4 regions of the Tardiphaga sp. 841_E9_N1_2 genome follow, and region 1 is predicted to be linked to each of the others. Evidence: predicted binding sites of a transcription regulator. Region 1 holds the regulator's gene; each other region holds the start of a gene.
What was found. The regulator PhoB, encoded in region 1, activates phosphate uptake and scavenging genes when phosphate is short. The targets are predictions, from matches to a motif close to TGTCATNNANCTGTCAT.
Positions count from the first base shown of each region.

Region 2: AB8A50_RS20705 (DUF2794 domain-containing protein) is a predicted target of PhoB. The motif match lies at 1,563-1,579, and genes of this name have one in related genera.
Region 3: AB8A50_RS22340 (alkaline phosphatase) is a predicted target of PhoB. The motif match lies at 2,507-2,523, and genes of this name have one in related genera.
Region 4: phnC (phosphonate ABC transporter ATP-binding protein) is a predicted target of PhoB. The motif match lies at 2,563-2,579, and genes of this name have one in related genera.

Region 1 is NZ_JBPWQC010000001.1:4,847,293-4,851,754, reverse strand. It holds gene AB8A50_RS23270 (GcrA family cell cycle regulator) at 356-865, shown strand; gene phoB (phosphate regulon transcriptional regulator PhoB) at 968-1,672, opposite strand; gene phoU (phosphate signaling complex protein PhoU) at 1,765-2,478, opposite strand; gene pstB (phosphate ABC transporter ATP-binding protein PstB) at 2,507-3,334, opposite strand; gene pstA (phosphate ABC transporter permease PstA) at 3,331-4,176, opposite strand; gene pstC (phosphate ABC transporter permease subunit PstC) at 4,178-4,462, opposite strand, start outside.
Region 2 is NZ_JBPWQC010000001.1:4,309,342-4,313,803, forward strand. It holds gene acnA (aconitate hydratase AcnA) at 1-234, shown strand, start outside; gene AB8A50_RS20700 (DUF1223 domain-containing protein) at 402-1,154, shown strand; gene AB8A50_RS20705 (DUF2794 domain-containing protein) at 1,591-1,953, shown strand; gene AB8A50_RS20710 (GNAT family N-acetyltransferase) at 1,969-2,493, opposite strand; gene AB8A50_RS20715 (Bax inhibitor-1/YccA family protein) at 2,576-3,364, opposite strand; gene AB8A50_RS20720 (ABC transporter permease) at 3,677-4,462, opposite strand, start outside.
Region 3 is NZ_JBPWQC010000001.1:4,640,264-4,644,725, forward strand. It holds gene AB8A50_RS22335 (OmpA family protein) at 1-578, shown strand, start outside; gene AB8A50_RS22340 (alkaline phosphatase) at 704-2,458, opposite strand; gene AB8A50_RS22345 (TetR family transcriptional regulator) at 2,568-3,206, opposite strand; gene AB8A50_RS22350 (O-methyltransferase) at 3,297-3,959, shown strand; gene argG (argininosuccinate synthase) at 4,045-4,462, opposite strand, start outside.
Region 4 is NZ_JBPWQC010000001.1:5,548,835-5,553,296, reverse strand. It holds gene phnE (phosphonate ABC transporter, permease protein PhnE) at 1-497, opposite strand, end outside; gene phnD (phosphonate ABC transporter substrate-binding protein) at 578-1,516, opposite strand; gene phnC (phosphonate ABC transporter ATP-binding protein) at 1,630-2,439, opposite strand; gene AB8A50_RS26580 (chloramphenicol acetyltransferase) at 2,664-3,314, shown strand; gene AB8A50_RS26575 (alpha-D-ribose 1-methylphosphonate 5-triphosphate diphosphatase) at 3,311-4,462, shown strand, end outside.

The sequences.
Region 1 (4,462 bases):
CGGGCGGCACGTGGGCATTATTCTATGTGTGCTGTGAAGACTGTCAACCGCGCACTGCGGCTTTCGAGTCACACGGAGTCGCAGAAAAAGCCGATTTTGCAGCTTTATTTGCAGAAGCATGTGGACGCGGCATGCCCGACTCTTGCGCGCGAGTCACGGCATATTGTAGCTTTTGCCTCGTCGGATACGACATCTCGTGCGGCGGTAGATCCTTTTGACACATCCAGTGCGGCGTAACAGCCGGACGCGAAATTCGCGCCCGGTGAGCGCTAAAGGATTCTGACCGCAGGGATTTTTGAAGTCTCAACTCGCAGCGCTGCCCGGTCAGGCCGGCGCTCACGAAGGGAAAACGGCGATGACGGTAATGACATGGACCGACGATCGCGTCGAACAGTTGAAGAAACTCTGGGAAGGCGGCCTTTCCGCCAGCCAGATCGCTGCGGAACTCGGTAACGTGACCCGCAACGCCGTGATCGGCAAGGTGCACCGCCTTGGCCTGTCCGGCCGTGCCAAGAGCCCCTCCTCGGCAGCTCCGCGGCAGCGCAAGGCGCGCCCGGCGCAGCAGATGGTGCGCGTCGCCCGCCCGATGGCCCGTGGCAACACAGCATTGGCCCATAACTACGAGATCGAGGCCGAGCCCGACCCGATCGCCTATGACAACATCGTGCCGATCAGCCAGCGCCTGTCGCTGGTCGAACTCAACGAAGCCACCTGCCATTGGCCAATCGGCGATCCGTCGAGCGCGGACTTCTACTTCTGCGGTGGCAAGGCCCTGGCCGGCGCCCCCTATTGCGCACATCACTCGCGCATCGCCTATCAGCCAGCCAGCGACCGCCGCCGCGCGGTGCCAAAGCCGACACGCTGAGCTGGAAAGCATCTAAACCAAATGAAAATGCCCGGTGATGAGCCGGGCATTTTTTGTTTGGGGCTTCTAACCTCTCCCCGCTTGCGGGGAGAAGGAAGATACCTACTCCGCCGCCTTGTCGAAGCGGTCATCCAGCGCGTAGCCGGCGCCGCGCACGGTGCGGATCGGATCGGGCTCACCGGCGGGATTGAGCAGCTTGCGCAGGCGGCCGATATGCACGTCGACGGTGCGCTCGTCGATATAGATGTCGCGGCCCCAGACGCTGTCGAGCAACTGTTCGCGGCTGAACACGCGGCCCGGATGTTCCAGGAAGAACTCCAGCAGGCGATATTCGGTCGGACCGAGATCGATCGGACGGCTTGAGCGCACGACGCGGCGCTTGTCGCGGTCGAGTTCGATGTCGCCAAACGCCAGGACGGTGGCGAGACGCTCGGGAGCTGCACGACGGAGCAGGCCCTTCACGCGGGCCAGGAGCTCCGGCACCGAGAACGGCTTGACGATGTAGTCGTCGGCGCCGGTGGCGAGACCGCGAACGCGCTCGCTCTCTTCGCCGCGCGCCGTCAGCATGATGATCGGCAATGCCTTGGTTTCGGGCCGTGCGCGCAAGCGGCGGCACAGTTCGATGCCGGACAGGCCCGGCAGCATCCAGTCGAGCACCACGAGATCCGGCACCCGCTCCTTCAAGCGGGTGTCGGCATCGTCGCCGCGAGCGACGGTTTCAACATCATAGCCTTCGGCGTCGAGGTTGTAGCGAAGCAGCGTCGTTAGCGCCTCTTCATCTTCCACAACCAGAATGCGTGCATTCACAGCCATCTTGATCAATACCCTCAGTGACGTCCGACAAGTCTTTAAATCATGATCCTTGCGGAAGACTGGCTTCCACTTTTCCGGATCATGCTTCAGACCGTCGGCGTATTCGCGAATGTGGTCATGTCGCCCTTCGGGCGCTTGTCGAGGATCTGCTGGCCCTCGATCATGTAGAACACGGTTTCCGCAATATTGGTGGCATGGTCGCCGATCCGCTCGATATTCTTGGCGCAGAACATCAGGTGGATACAGAACGAAATGTTACGCGGGTCTTCCATCATATAGGTCAGGAGTTCGCGGAACAGCGAGGTGCAGATCGCGTCGATCTCCTCGTCGCCCTTCCACACCGTCATCGCGGCGGGCAGATCGTGTGCGGCATAGGCGTCGAGCACGGCCTTGACCTGGGTGGTCACGAGGTCGGTCATATGCTCGAGGCCGCGGATCAGCTTCAGCGGATGGAAGTCGCTGTCGAGTGCATTGACGCGCTTGCCGATATTCTTGGAGAGATCGCCGATGCGTTCCAGATCGGTGGCGACGCGCAGCGCGCCGACGATCTCGCGCAAATCGACAGCCATCGGCTGGCGCTTGGCGATGGTCAGCACGGCGCGCTCTTCGATCGTGCGCTGCAACTGGTCGATCTCGGAGTCAGTGGCGACGACGCGCGCACCGAGCGCGACGTCCCGGCGGATCAGCGCATCGACGGATTCGACGATCTGCCGTTCCGCGAGGCCACCCATCTCAGCGACGAGACGGGTCAGCTCCTGCAGATCGTCGTCGAAAGCCTTGGTGGTGTGTTCAAAAGCCATCTCAAATTCCTCCCGCGAATATGTCGCGTCAGCCGAAGCGGCCGGTGATGTAATCCTGGGTACGGCGGTCGGTCGGCGACGTGAAGATCTTGTTGGTCTGATCGAACTCGATCAACTCGCCGAGATACATGAAGGCCGTGCTGTCGGAGACGCGGGCAGCCTGCTGCATGTTATGGGTCACGATCGCGATCGTATACTGATCCTTCAACTCGTCGATCAGCTCCTCGATCTTCGCGGTCGAGATCGGATCCAGCGCCGAGCACGGCTCGTCGAACAGGATCACTTCCGGCCGAACCGCGATGGTGCGCGCGATGCACAGGCGCTGCTGCTGACCGCCCGACAGGCTGAGGCCCGACGCGTTGAGCTTGTCCTTAACTTCGTTCCAGAGTGCACCGCCGCGCAGCGCCCTCTCGACGCGGATGTCCATCTCCGACTTGGAGATCTTTTCGTAGAGGCGGATACCGAAGGCGATGTTTTCGTAAATCGTCATCGGGAACGGAGTCGGCTTCTGGAACACCATGCCGACGCGGGCGCGCAGCAGGTTGAGGTCCAGCTTCGGATCCAGAATGTTCTGGTTGTCGAGCATGAGCTGACCTTCGGCGCGCTGGCCGGGATACAGATCATACATGCGGTTGAAGATGCGCAGCAGCGTGGACTTGCCGCAGCCCGACGGGCCGATGAATGCGGTTACGCGGTTCGCCATCAGAGTCAGGTTGATCTTCTTCAAGGCGTGATGTTCGCCATAGTAGAAGTTCAGGTCGCGCACGGTGACCTTGGGACGGGTCTCGCCCTGCAGGGCCGACGGCGGCGGCATCGAGACGGAAGGAACGCCAGACGACACAGAAAGCTCACTCATTTTGCTGTCCTCTCGGCGCCGAGAATGCGCGCGCCAATGTTAAGGGCAAGTACGGTCAAGGTGATGATCAGGGCACCGCTCCAGGCGAGCTGCTTCCAGTACTCGTAGGGGCTCTGCACGAAGTTGTTGATGGTCACCGGCAGGTTGGCCATCGTCTTGGTGAGATCGAGGCTAAAGAACTGGTTGCTCAGCGCGGTGAACAGCAGCGGCGCCGTTTCACCGGCGACACGCGCGGTCGCCAGCAGCACGCCGGTGATGAGACCGGCGCGGGCTGCACGATAAGCAATCCGCTTGATGACCAGGGAGCGCGGCAGGCCGAGCGCCGAGGCCGCTTCACGCAGCGGGTTCGGTACGAGACCAAGCATATCTTCAGTGGTGCGAACCACGACGGGGATCACGATCACGGCGAGCGCAAGCGAACCGGCGAGAGCCGAGAAGCCGCCCATCGGAACCACCACCGCACCATAAACGAACAGGCCGATGATGATGGACGGGGCCGACAGCAACACGTCGTTGATGAAGCGGATCACCGAGGTGAGTTTGTCGTGCTTGCCGTATTCCGCGAGATAGGTGCCGGCAAACAGGCCGAGCGGCGCGCCGATGCCGACGCCGATGACGGTCATGATGATCGAACCGACGATGGCATTGAGCAGGCCGCCTTCCATGGAGCCGGGCGGCGGCGTGTTCTGGGTGAAGATCTGCAGGCTGATGCCGGCGATACCGTTGTAGAACAGCGTGAACAGGATCAGCGCGAGCCAGGTGACGCCAAAGAGAGCGGCACCCATGCAGAGCCCGCGGATGATCATGTCGTTGCGGCGGCGTGAAGCGTAAATCGGGTTCATATTAGTTGCCCGCCTTCTTTTCCAGACGCAGCAGCATCAGACGCGCTGCCGAGAGCACGAAGAATGTCAGCACGAACAGCAGGAGACCGAGCAGGATCAGACCCGATTGATGCAGACCGTCGCTCTCCGCGAACTCGCTGGCAATCGCTGCCGAGATCGTGGTGCCCGGGCCAAAGATCGAGCCTGTGATCCGGAACGAGTTGCCGATGATGAAGGTCACCGCCATCGTTTCACCGAGCGCACGGCCGAGCGCCAGCATGACGCCACCGATCACACCAACGCGGGT
Region 2 (4,462 bases), 540 kb from region 1:
TTCGAGAACGGCTCATCGTGGAAGAAGCTCGGCCTCAAGGGCGACGAGAAGGTCACGATCCGCGGCCTGACGGGCGACATCAAGCCGCGCCAGCAGATGGTGGCAGAAATCGTGTCGGCCGATGGCTCACTCCACAAGGAGACGCTGCTCTGCCGCATCGATACGCTGGACGAGCTCGAATATTACCGCAATGGCGGCATCCTGCATTACGTGCTGCGTCAGCTTGCAGCCTGACGCCCATACGTGGTGTGACGTAGTGCCTCACCGCGAAGTGAGTGGCTAGTGAACAGAAGGCGGCCTATGAAGGGCCGCCTTCTGGCGTTTGAGGGCATGAACGTGTTAGCGACACCAATGTGCGACACCGTCTGTTATGTGTCTCACCTCGAGCGTGGCAAAACCTCATGAAATCCTTTGGCGGCATATCGCAGTGGACCGGCGCGCTCAGCGTGTGCGCCGCCATTGCAGCAAGCGGTAGCGCGCTGGCCCAGCCTAGGGCCGTGGTGGAACTGTTTACCTCGCAAGGTTGCTCGTCCTGCCCGCCTGCAGACAAGATCATCGGCGACCTCGCCAAAGACCCATCCGTGATCGCATTGAGCATGCCGATCGACTACTGGGACTACCTGGGCTGGAAGGACACGCTGGCCGACTCGCGTTTCAGCGCGCGGCAGAAGGCCTATTCACAGATGCGCGGCGATCGCGACGTCTACACGCCGCAAGTCGTCGTCAACGGCGCCACTCAGGTGATCGGCAGCGATGCCGATCGTATCCAGGGCGCGATCAGCGAAACCAAGAAAGGCACCGTGATGACGGTGCCGGTGTCGATGTCGGTTTCCGGCAAACACGTCAACGTGTCCGTTGCCGCATCGAGCAATGCGCCGGATACGGCGCATGGCGAAGTCTGGATCTGTTCCGTGTCGAAGGCAGTGCCGATCACGGTCGGGCGCGGCGAGAATCGCGGCAAGCAACTGACCTACTACAATGTCGTCCGGAACTGGCTGAAGGTCGGTGACTGGACCGGCAACGCCGCCAACTGGACTCTGCCGCTGGAGAACATCTCCAGGGATGGTGTCGATGCCGCCGTCGTTTATGTGCAAGACGGCACGCGCGACAAGCCCGGCGCGATGCGCGGCGCGGCCTATACGTCGCTACAGTAAGTCTTCAGATTGATAACTTCGGCTGCTGCTGCGCTTACGCGTGGCATGCCCGCACCATTGTGAGCCCTCGGCGAAGACTGGATTGCTTCGTCGCTTCGCCTATCGCAATGACGTTTGATGGTCTCGCAAAAGCATCCACCAAAAAGAAAAGGACCAACTTGCGTTGGCCCAGTGGGGATTAACTTCCTGCGCAGGGTCCGATCCCAACGACCGCGGGGGGCTGGGGGCTGAGGAATCCGAGACCGGAAGAACCGGACCCGACGCAGTATCTTCTTGTCGCAATCCAGAAGGGCGCCCGATGGGCCAAAATTTGGCGGCAATAAGATTCACCTGACGTTCCCGTGACGGGAAATTTCTACCATCGGGCCTGCGGATCGGCCCTTGCAGAGGACCGCGGTCGGCGCGATCATGTCGACGATATGACAGGAGGCGCTGCATGAATGTGATTCCGGGAGATACTGAGCCCACCGAGAATCGCGCGGCGACGGGCTCTGCCGCCGCCGCACCCGTCGTCAGCTTCAATCGCCTTGAGCTCAGTCGCATCCTCAACCTGTACGGCCGTATGGTCTCCGACGGCGAGTGGCGCGATTACGCCATCGACTTTCTGCGCGACCGCGCGGTGTTCTCGGTGTTCCGCCGCTCGTCGGAAGTGCCGCTCTATCGCATCGAGAAAGATCCGCGACTGGCGCGCAAGCAGGGCATGTATAGCGTGATTTCGGCCAGCGGCATGATTCTGCGCCGCGGCCAGGAACTCGACCGCGTGCTCCTGGTGATCGATCGCAAGCTGGCGGTGGTGTAATCGATTCGCAGAGCGTCAGGGCAGCGTGCGGGCGCCGTCGCCAAGTGCGAGCTGCATCGAAACGGTATCAAGCCAGCGATCGAACTTGAACCCGACATCGGTATGCACCCCAACCATCTGAAATCCGGCATTGCGATGAACCGCGATGGAGCCGGCATTCGCGCTGTCACCGATCACGGCGACCATCTGGCGGTAGCCGCGGCTCTCGCATTCGGCGATCAGCCGCGCGAGAAGTTTGCCGCCAACGCCTCGCCGTTGGGCTTTCGGATCGAGATAAATCGAATTCTCGACGGTAAAGCGATAGGCCGGTCGCGGGCGATGCGCGCTGGCATAGGCATAGCCGACAACCCGGCCTTCCAGCACAGCCGCGAGATACGGATAGCCCCCGCTCACCATCCCCTCGAAACGCCGCGTCATCTCGGCCAAATCTGGCGGGATCAGTTCGAACGTGGCCGTGCCGAACTGCACCGCCTCGGCATAGATCCCGGTGATCGCGGGCAGATCTGCCGCCGTGGCGGGCCTGATTTCAATATCGGACATGGCGCTGAGACTATTTTTGCTCCGCCCAAAAGAAAAGCCCCGGCCTTTCGGCCGGGGCTAAGATCGTCTCTATGCTCTGAGCTTATTCGCGCTGTCCGAGCAGCTGCAGCAGCAGCGTGAACAGGTTGATGAAGTTCAAGTAGAGCGACAGGGCACCGGTGATCGCCGCGCGCTCGGCGATATCGCCGCCCTGCGAGGCGTAACCGTAGATGTAGTCGTTCTTCAACCGCTGGGTATCGTAGGCAGTGAGGCCCGCGAAGATCAGCACGCCGACAACCGACACGATGAACTGCAGCATCGACGACGCCACGAAGATGTTCACGACGCTCGCGATGATGATGCCGAACAGACCCATCAGCAGGAACGAGCCCATGCCCGTCATGTCACGCTTGGTAGTGTAGCCGTAAAGGCTCAGCGCACCGAACGAGGCAGCGGTAATGAAGAACACCCGCACTATCGATGTGTGCGTGTACACGAGGAAGATCGACGACAGCGAGATGCCCATCAGAGCCGCGAAGGCCCAGAACAGCAACTGCGCGGTGGCCGGCTTCAGCCGGTTGATGCCGAACGAGATGGCGAACACCATCACCAGAGGCGCCAGGATGAATACCCATTTCAGCGGGCTCACGAACATCGCATAGCCGAACGGCGTCAGGTAGGAGCTACCGATCCGGGCAGCAGCGCCCGACGGATCGGTCGTGACAGCCGCCATGTACACGCCGAGAGCAGCGAGGCCGGTGATGGCCAGACCGATCGTCATGTAGTTGTAGATGCGCAGCATGTAGGAGCGCAGTCCGGCGTCTACGGCAGCGGCATCGCGCGCGCCGGCCCGGCCGAAGGGGGAAGCATAGTTACGGTCTAGATCCGACATGGTCGAAACCTCGATGTTGTCCGGCTGATCGCAAAGGGTTCGCGTCGCCGGTTCGAATTATATCCCAGATATCTGCGCTTCCTGACACTAAACTCGATTTAATAAAAAATCGATGTCATCTGCGCTCGATGCCTGACCCGTAGGGTATGTGGTAAACTAACACATTCGCTGCAAGCTTCCACGCGTGGCGGAATGTCGCTCCGATTTACATTCAGGCAACCGGGTAAACTTTCAGCCTGACGCAAGCTTGGCGATTTCTCAGTCATTTTGCACGAATCAGCCCGCGCAAAGGCTGCTTCGTGTCAAAACGGATCACAAATTCCGTAACACGGTGGCTGGCTTCTGGTTCAAGGCTACCAACGTACCCACCAGGCCCAGGCCCACTGTGACAATTAGCGCCGCCAGCACGACGCCAGCCGCGCTGCCAGCCTGCCAGACGAAGCTCAGCGTCATCAGGCGCGTGACGATCAGCCACGCCGCCACCGAGCCGGCGATGACCCCAAACACCGCCGTGGCCAGGCCGATCATCAGATATTCGAGTGCATAGGCACCCAGAAGCCGCGCACGCGTGGCGCCGAGGGTCTTGAGGATCACGGCGTCATAGACGCGATGCCGGTGACCGGCGGCCAGCGCGCCACCGAGCACCAGGATCGCCGAGAGCAGCGTCACCGCGCTGGTACCGCGGATCGCCAGCACGAGATTTGTGACAACCGATCCCACAGTGTCGAGCGCTTCCCGGACCCGCACGGTGGTGATCATCGGGAATGCGTCGGCCACCGCCTTGACCAGACCGGCGTCCTGGGACGGATCGGACTTCAGTTCGGTCAGCGTGGCAATATGGGTATGCGGCGCACCGCGGAAGGTATTGGGCGAGAACACCAGCACGAAATTGATGCCGAGGCTCTGCCAGTCGACGGACCGCATATTGCCGATCCTGGCGGTGATATCGCGGCCGAGCACGTTGACGGTGACCTCGTCGCCGAGTTTGAGCGCGAGCCCGTCGGCCAGCTTCTTCTCGAACGACACCAGTGGCGGCCCGCTATAGTCGGGCGCCCACCATTCGCCCTCGACCAGCTTGGACCCGCGCGGAACCTCGTT
Region 3 (4,462 bases), 210 kb from region 1:
CGCCGCCGATGATCCGGATTCCGCAGAACCGCTACATCGTCGACTACGATCAGGCCTCGCCCGATCTCGTCTACGACACGCTGATCGCGCCTCCGGTGGATCGCATCGAGCGCCGCTATACGCTCGATGAAATCCGCTACAGCCCGATGGTGCGCCAGCGCATGCCGTCGATCGATCTGGACTCGATCAACTTCGAGCTAGGCTCGTGGGATATTCCGCCGGACCAAGCCTCGAAGCTGCAGGTGATCGCAGATGGTCTCAACCGGGCGATCTCGCGCAACCCGCGTGCGGTGTTCCTGATCGAGGGTCACACCGATGCGGTCGGATCGGACGTCGACAACCTGTCGCTGTCGGATCGCCGTGCGCAGTCGGCGGCTGAATTGCTCACCCAGCAATTCCAGGTGCCGGCGGAAAACCTGACGTCGCAGGGTTATGGCGAGCAGTATCTGAAGATCCAGACCGACGGTCCGGAGCGCCAGAACCGCCGCGTCACGATTCGCAACATCACGCCGCTGTTGAACGGCGGTCAGGCTTCGCTGCCCCCGCCGCCTCCGGGCACGGCACCGCCGCGTCGCTGAGCGGTTTGATATGAAAGAAAATGGCCGGGAGCGATCCCGGCCATTTTTGTTTTGATAGTACGCTGCTGCCAATGGCTTCCCTCCCCATTGCGCGGCTGAGCCGCTTGAGGGAGGGAAAGACGCTACTACTTCGCCGCCAGTCCCAACGCATCCGCCATCACGCGAAACACTTCCGTATTGTCCATCGAACCCTTCACACGGTCGCTGCCGGGGCCGGTGGCGGTGAGGATTACGTCCTCGCCGGAATGCACGCTGGCGCCCATCATTGCCGGCAGGTTGCCGAGCCGCAGCATACTGCCCGGCGCATTCTTGTATTTCTCGTTGGCCTTGAAGGTACCGGGCTCGTCGCCCTTCTCGGTCGGATCGTTGGGGTTGTCGAGCTTCGGCCGCAGCGTCTCATAGTGGTCGGGCAGGCTGGCCGACATGATCGCGAGCCGCCGGCTGACATCGATGCGCGATGGATAGCCTTCGGCATCCGGCGCGGGATAGTTCGGGAAGCCGGCCTTCTCATAGACGCCAAGCCGTTCGCGCAGGGGCAGGTTTGACTCCTTGCTCATGTCGTCATTGACGGTGCCGACGAGGCTGTTGGGATGGCTGTGGTCGGAGACGACGAGGATGAGCGTGTCGTCGCCGCGCTTGGCTGCCCAGTCGCGGGCGAGCTTCACGGCATTGTCGAGCATGATGACGTCATAGACGGCGCGGTCCATGTCGAGCAGATGGGCGTATTTGTCGATCAGGCCCGACTCGACCATCAGGAAGAAGCCGTTGTCGTTGCGCGACAGGACCTTGAGCGCGCCATGCACCTGCTCGGTCAAATCAGGCTGCTGCGGAAATTTCTTCACGCCGCCGCCGCCGAGAAACTTGCGGTCCAGCACGCCGTCCATATTGCCGGGCGTGAAAAGTCCAAGCAGCTTGCGCGTCTCCGGCTTCTTGGCGAGGCCGTTCAGTTCGGGCGCCGTGGTCGCCACCGAATAACCGGCATCACGGAAGCGCGCGACATAGTCGACGTCATCCTTGCGCTTCGAGGTGGCGGCTGCCTGCGGCAGGAAATTCGCTGCGCCGCCGCCCATCAATACGTCCGGCTTGGCCGCAAGGAACTGCGCGACGATCTCGTCATAGGCCGCGCGGCGGCGGGTATGCGCGATCATCGCGGCGGGCGTCGCGTCCTCGACCTCGGTATTGGTGACGATGCCGATCGCCAGATCGAGCTTGCGCTTCGCGAGGCTGGTGATGGTTTCGACCTGCGGATCGTCGAACACATTCGCCGTGCGATCCGCATAGACGCCCATCGCATTGGTTGCGGTTTTGTGGCCGGTGGCATAGGCGCTGGCCGAATTCGCGGAATCGGTGATGATGGAATCGGAGCCCGCCGTTGCCACCATCGCCATATGTGGCATGTCGTCCATCGCGAGCTTGCCGCGGCTCTTGCCTTCGGCAATGCCCTTCGAAAGAATTCTGGCGCCGACGCGATGCGCCAGCGACATGCCGTCGCCGATAAACAGGATCACGTTCTTCGCCTTGCGCGGGCCGGTATCGTAGACGTTCCACGTCACCGCGCGGCTGCGCATGCCGTCGCTGACTTCGATCTTGTAAGTCCCAGCTCTATCGAGCGTCACGTCGCGCAGCAGCAGCGCGGACTGATCCTTGCCGTCTTCCTTCGCGATGTAATCAGCGGATTTGCCGAACGCTGCGGTCTGATCGGCGCCGTTGATCGTCACCTTGATGTCGGTGACCTGAACGAGTTCGGGAAACTCGACCTTGAAGTCGAATTTCGCGCCCGCGAGGATATCAGCGCGGTCGAGCGGGTAGATCGTCTGCGCTGGCAGCGATGCGCTCGTCAGCAACAGCGTTGCAGCGGTCACAATAAAGGTTCTCGTCATGATGGATATTTCCCCTAAGGCGCCCGACTTAGGGCGCGGGCCTGCATTACGACAGTTGGATGACTGGCAGGTGACGTGCGGCCGTGCCAACGGAACGGAGGCGAAAATGCTAGGTCTCATAGCTCCCGGAGCTCTCCAGATAACTGCAAAGCATATCTGCCAGGCCTTCCGCAAAAAATTCGATCTCGGCCGCTGATCGCGGGCGGATGGAAAAGTCCTTTCCTACTCCGCTCAAGGTCGAGGTGATGACATCGACGACGAGCGATCTCCTCTCCTCGGTCGCCGCTGGCAGTGCATGCGCGATGAAGGACGCGAATGTGCGTCGTCCTGCCGCTTTGGCCTTGCGGGATTCCGGAGCATCCCGATAGAGCGGCGCCGCGCCATCGAGCGCATGGCGAATGTCGGCTTCGTCGCATTCCGATTTGATGAAGGCATGGACCAGTTTGCGGAGACGCGCAGATGGCGATGCACTTTCATCCTCCAGAATCTGGCGGAGCATGTCGTTGGTGTCTCGCCATTCGTCGCTCTGCAAACGAAACAGGATCGACGCCTTGTTCGGGAAGTATTGATACAGCGATCCGACGCTGACACCGGCCTTCTCCGCCACGCGCGCCGTGGTGAAGCGCTGAAATCCCTCTTTCGCCAAAACCTGAATAGCAGCCTCGAGAATGGCGCTGACCAGCTCTTCGGAGCGTGCCTGTTGCGGATGTTTTCTCGAATGAATTGAAGGGCTTGTGCGACGTGCCATCTGCCGCCTCCGCAATGCGATTAGCGAATGCGAATAAATATTCGTATTTGCAGGAGGGCGCAATCAAGCGTCTCTTTTGCAGGAAATATCATGACCACACTCACGACGGATCCCGTCGGCCCCCTTCTCAAGCGTCTGTTTGAAGAAGCGGATGCCGCACGGTCCCGCACCAGCCAGGCCGTCGCCGACCTGTCTGAGGACGATCGGCAGCGGATGATGCAGAGCAAGACCGACTATGTCGATCTCTACAGCCGGTTCAGGGACGTTCCGCTTGCCGTGTCGCCCGCGACCGGTGCGCTGCTTTACATGCTGGCGCGATCTACCTGTGCTCGATCAATCGTCGAATTCGGCACATCGTTCGGGATCTCGACGCTGCATATGGCGGCCGCGCTGAACGACAATGGCGGTGGTAAGCTGATCACGAGCGAATTCGAGCCCTCGAAGATCATCATCGCGCGGCAGAATCTCGCCGAAGGCGGCCTGATCGATCTCGTCGAATTTCGTGCAGGCGATGCGTTGCAGACGTTGCGTGCCGATCTGCCCGATAAGATTGATCTGCTGCTGCTCGATGGCGCCAAGGCGCTCTATCCGGAAGTGCTTGCGATCGTCGAAAGCCGTCTCCAGCCCGGCGCTTTCGTCATCGCTGATAATGCGGATTACAGCCCTGATTATCTCGCTTATGTCCGCGATCCCGCGAACGGCTACCTGTCGGTCCCGTTCGGTGATGACGTCGAACTGTCGATGCGCGCGTAGCGATGAAGGTGCCAGACCTAGACGCGAGAGTAGGATGGGTTTTGCTTACGCTCAACCAATCCTACGCGTCATAACGCCACGGTCGTCAGTTCTTGTCGTTGTCCAGCTTCGGAATGTTCGAACCCTCGCCGGCCGATAGCAGACCCGTCTTCGCATAGAGATCCAGCTTGGCGCGGGTGTCGGTGATGTCGAGATTGCGCATGGTGAGCTGGCCGATGCGGTCGGCTGGCGTAAACGGCGCATCCTCGACCTTCTCCATGCTGAGCCGCTCCGGCGCGTAGGTCAGGTTGGGGCTCTCGGTGTTCAGGATCGAGTAGTCATTGCCGCGGCGCAGTTCGAGCGTCACTTCGCCGGTGATCGCGCGCGCGACCCAGCGCTGCGCCGTCTCGCGCAGCATCAAGGCCTGGGAATCGAACCAGCGGCCCTGATAGAGCAGCCGCCCGAGCTTCATGCCGCTCATGCGATACTGCTCGATGGTGTCTTCGTTGTGGATGCCGGTCACG
Region 4 (4,462 bases), 700 kb from region 1:
CCGGCCATCGGGCCAAGGCCAAAGGCGATGACGAAGATCAGCGCGAACACGATATCCGGCACGGTCCGGCAGAATTCCATGAAGCGGCGCACGGCAAAGCGCAGCGGCACTGAGGGCGCAGTGTTCTCGGCCGCGAGAAAATTGAGCCCGAAGGCCAGCACAGCACCGATCAGCGTGCCGACATAGCTGATCAGCACGGTCTCGCCGAGCAGCGACAGCCACTTCTTCCAACCCCAGAACCATTCATTGACGTCTGTCCAGACCCGGGTGCCGGCTTCGAGCGTGAAGATGCGATCGAAATAGCTGCCGAAGTTACCGATCTTCTCGATGAAGGTCCTGAGATTAACCTCGGCGCCCAGCGCCGCGACGAACAGCGCTGCAAAGCAGGCCACCACGACGAACAGCGTGCGCAACCGCCGGCGCGCAACCGCCTTGCGGTAGGCATCGTTCAGCGCAGCGAGCTGCGGAGCCGGAAGGATGGAAACGGCGGCGGACATGATGTGCGGGCCTATCTAGGATCAAACACAGAAAAGGAGCCGGACCATTGCTGATCCGGCTCCCTTCAATGCTCAGGCGATCAGGACGCCTTCTTCTTACGAAGCGCGTCGACGAACTTGATCAGGTCGATGGTCGCGTCCCAATCCTTGGTGGTCGCGGCATGGAAGCCCTTCTTCTGGCCGTCCGACAGGCGATCAAAAGCCGCCTTGTCCTTGGTCGGTGCATCGACGAAGGCCTTGGCGATGGCGACCTTGAGCTCTTCGGGCAGGTCGGAGCTATAGGCATAGGGGCCGTTGATGATCGGGGCCGACTTGTGGATGATGCGGAAGTCTTCCTTCTTCATCGCCGAGCCGTCGGCATTCTTCAGCATGCCCTTGGTCAGCATCTGCTGCAGCGTCGAGTCGTTGTCGTTGGTCCACTGGTTGGCGGCGACATCGACGGTGCCCTGCGACAGCGCCAGCAGCGCATTTTCGTGGCTGCCGGTGAACACGACCTTGCTGAAATAGGTGTCGGCATCGGAGATGCCCATCTTGTCCAGCTCGAAGCGCGGCACGTTGTTGCCGGAGGTTGAATTCGGATCGACCAGACCGAGATTCTTGCCCTTCAGATTGTCGATGGTCTTGTAAGCGCTGTTCGCCTTGACGAAGAACACCGAGTAATAGCCCGTCGAGCCATCGATGTTGATGTCGTTGGCAAAGGCATCGGTCTTCACGCCGGTGAGGCGGGCGCGCGCGAACGAGGCCGAGCCGTAGCTGGCGATGTGGATGTTGCCGGAGCGCTGGCCTTCGATGACGGCTGCGTAGTCATTGGCGATGCGCAAATTGACCTTCACGCCGAGTTCTTTCGACAGATAGGCGACGAAGGGTGCCCAACGCTCGGTGACGCCCGAGGCGTTTTCTGCCGGGATGATGGCGAAGGTCAGTTCCGGATACTTGGCCTTGTAATCCTGGGCCGAGGCCGAGGTGGCGGCGAAAGCCAGCGCCGCGGCGCTGAGCAGAATGGAGCGGCGGTTGATCATGACAGTCCCTGTTTTGATCTGAGGTGAAACGTTTTTTCTTGGTAGAAGGCGCGTCTATCGCGGCGATGCCATCGTTACGATGACGTCACCGCGATAATTTCAACGCACTGCAATCACGCGACGGCAGCAACACCGTATTCGGGAACGCGGACAGGCGTCGGCATATGCGCCGATCCCATCACCTCATCGGCTTCGAGATCGTAGAGTTCACGGGCGATATGCTCGGTGAGCGCGGACGGCGCGCCATCGAACACGACGCGGCCGGCGGACATGCCGATCAGGCGATCGCAATAGGTCCGCGCCAGATCGAGCGAATGCAGGTTGCACATCACGGTGATGCCGAAGTGCTTGTTGATGCGCAGCAGTGCATCCATGACGATGCGGGTATTGCGCGGGTCCAATGATGCGATCGGCTCGTCCGCAAGTATGATGTCGGGCTGCTGTACGAGGGCGCGGGCAATGGCGACGCGTTGCTGCTGGCCGCCGGAGAGCTGATCGGCGCGTTGCGAGGCGTATTGCGCCATGTCGAACTGCTCCAGCGCCGACATCGCCAGCGCACGGTCGTCCTCGGGCCACATCTGGGTCAGCGAGCGCCACTGCGGCATCTCGGCCAGGCGGCCCATCAGCACATTGGTCAGCACGTCGAGACGGCCGACGAGATTGAACTGCTGGAAGATCATCGCCGAGCGCGCGCGCCACTTGCGCAGATCGCGGCCCTTGAGCGCGGTGACATCCACGCCATCAAATACGATACGGCCTTCGGTCGGCTCGCACAGGCGATTGATCATGCGCAGCATGGTCGACTTGCCGGCACCGGAACGGCCGATCACGCCGACGAAAGCGCCCGGCTTGATCTCGAACGACGCGTTATCGACGGCAGCCTTGGCGCCGAAACGGCACGTCAGCTTATCCACCACCAGCATGAGGCACTCCAATGACAATAGACATCGCCACCGGTAACGCCCGCGTTTAACAATGATGTGACATGTGCCCTGCGCATACGGGTTATCGTCGTTGCGGGAAAAGGACGCCCGAATTCATGTGAACGTCACGACACCGTCACGAAACCGACCGAAGAGGTGCCCGCGCGCCAGCGCACACTCTAATATATCACCCACCGATTCCTCTTCCGTCGCACGAGCGTCACATGGCCGGAAAACAACTCTCGCTCACGCCAGCGGTCGATCCCACCGCGAAACTCGTCGATACCGAGCTCGGCGCCTATACCGAAGTCGGCGCGCGCACGATCCTCAACGAAGTGGCGATGGGCGACTATTCATATGTCGTGAATGACGGCCAGATCACCTACACGACGATCGGAAAGTTCTGCTCGATTGCGGCGATGACGCGGATCAATCCCGGCAATCACCCGATGCACCGGGCGACGCAAGCCCACTTCACCTATCGCGCCAGCGCCTATTTCCCCGGTGAGAGCGACGACGCCGACTTCTTCGCCTGGCGCCGCGCGCATCACTGCACTATCGGCCATGACGTCTGGCTCGGTCATGGCGCCATCGTGCTGCCCGGCCGCAAGATTGGCACTGGTTCTGTGATCGCCGCCGGCGCCATCGTGACCAAGGACGTCGCCCCCTATACGATCGTTGCCGGCAATCCGGCGCGGCCGGTGCGGCGGCGGTTTTCCGAAACTGTGGAAGATGGGCTGATGGAGCTCGCCTGGTGGGACTGGGAGCACGAGATGCTACGACAGGCATTGCCGGATTTCCGCAAGCTCCCGGTCGAGGATTTCCTGAGCAAGTATAAAGGCGTCAAGGCGCCCAGGCAGATGGCAGTGACATGACGGATATCTTTATCGACGGCGGACGCACTTTGCTCGGCCAGGACATGGCCGAGACCTCACTGCAGATTGGGGATGGCGTGATTGCGGACATCGGATCGGATGCACACCATGGCGCGCTCGGCCTCGATGCCTCCGATCTGCTGGTGCTGCCGGGAATCGTCGATCTGCATGGCGACGCCTTCGAGCGGCAGTTGATGCCGCGCCCCGGCGTCGACTTCCCGGTCGATGTTGCCTTGATTGACAGCGACCGCCAGGCCATCGCCAATGGCATCACCACGGTGTTCCACGGCACCACGTGGTCCTGGGAGCCAGGCCTGCGCGGCGCGGAGAACGCCCGCAAGCTGCTGGATGCCATCGAGACGCTGCGGCCGAAGCTCGCCTCCGACACGCGCTTCCATCTGCGGCAGGAGACGTTCAATCTCGACGCCGAAGATGAGATCGTCGGCTGGCTGCAGGCCGGCCGCATCGATCTGCTCGCCTTCAACGATCATATGGACATCGCCGGCATCTCAAAGCCGGCAAAGCGCGCGCGGATGGTCGAACGTACCGGGCTCAGCAGCGATGCCTTCGACCAGCTGGTCGATCGCGTGCTGTCGCGCACCGATGAGGTGCCTGCCTCGATTGCCCGCCTCGCCAAAGCGGCGAGCGCTGCCGGCGTGCCGACGCTCTCGCATGATGACGCAACGCCTACGATGCGCGATGACTTCCGCAGGCTCGGCGTCAATATTGCGGAATTCCCGATCAACGAAGAGACCGCGAAGGCCGCGGCGGCGGCCGGCGATTTCATCGTGTTCGGCGCGCCCAATGTGGTGCGCGGCGGCAGCCATACCGGCTGGACCAAGGCGTCCGACATGATCGCCAAGGGCCTCTGCTCGATCCTCGCATCGGACTATTATTATCCCGCGCAATTGCTGGCCGCATTCCGACTGGTCGAGGATGGTATCCTGTCACTGCCGCAAGCCTGGGCGCTGATCTCGTCCGCGCCCGCAAAGGCCGCCGGACTTATCGATCGCGGCGAGATCGCAGGCGGGCGCCGTGCCGATCTCCTGCTCGTCGATGACAGTGCCGCGCTGCGGCCGCGCATCGTCGCCGTCATCGCACAAGGCAAGCTCGTGCATCTGACCGATGCCGCGCGGCTGCAGCCGGCG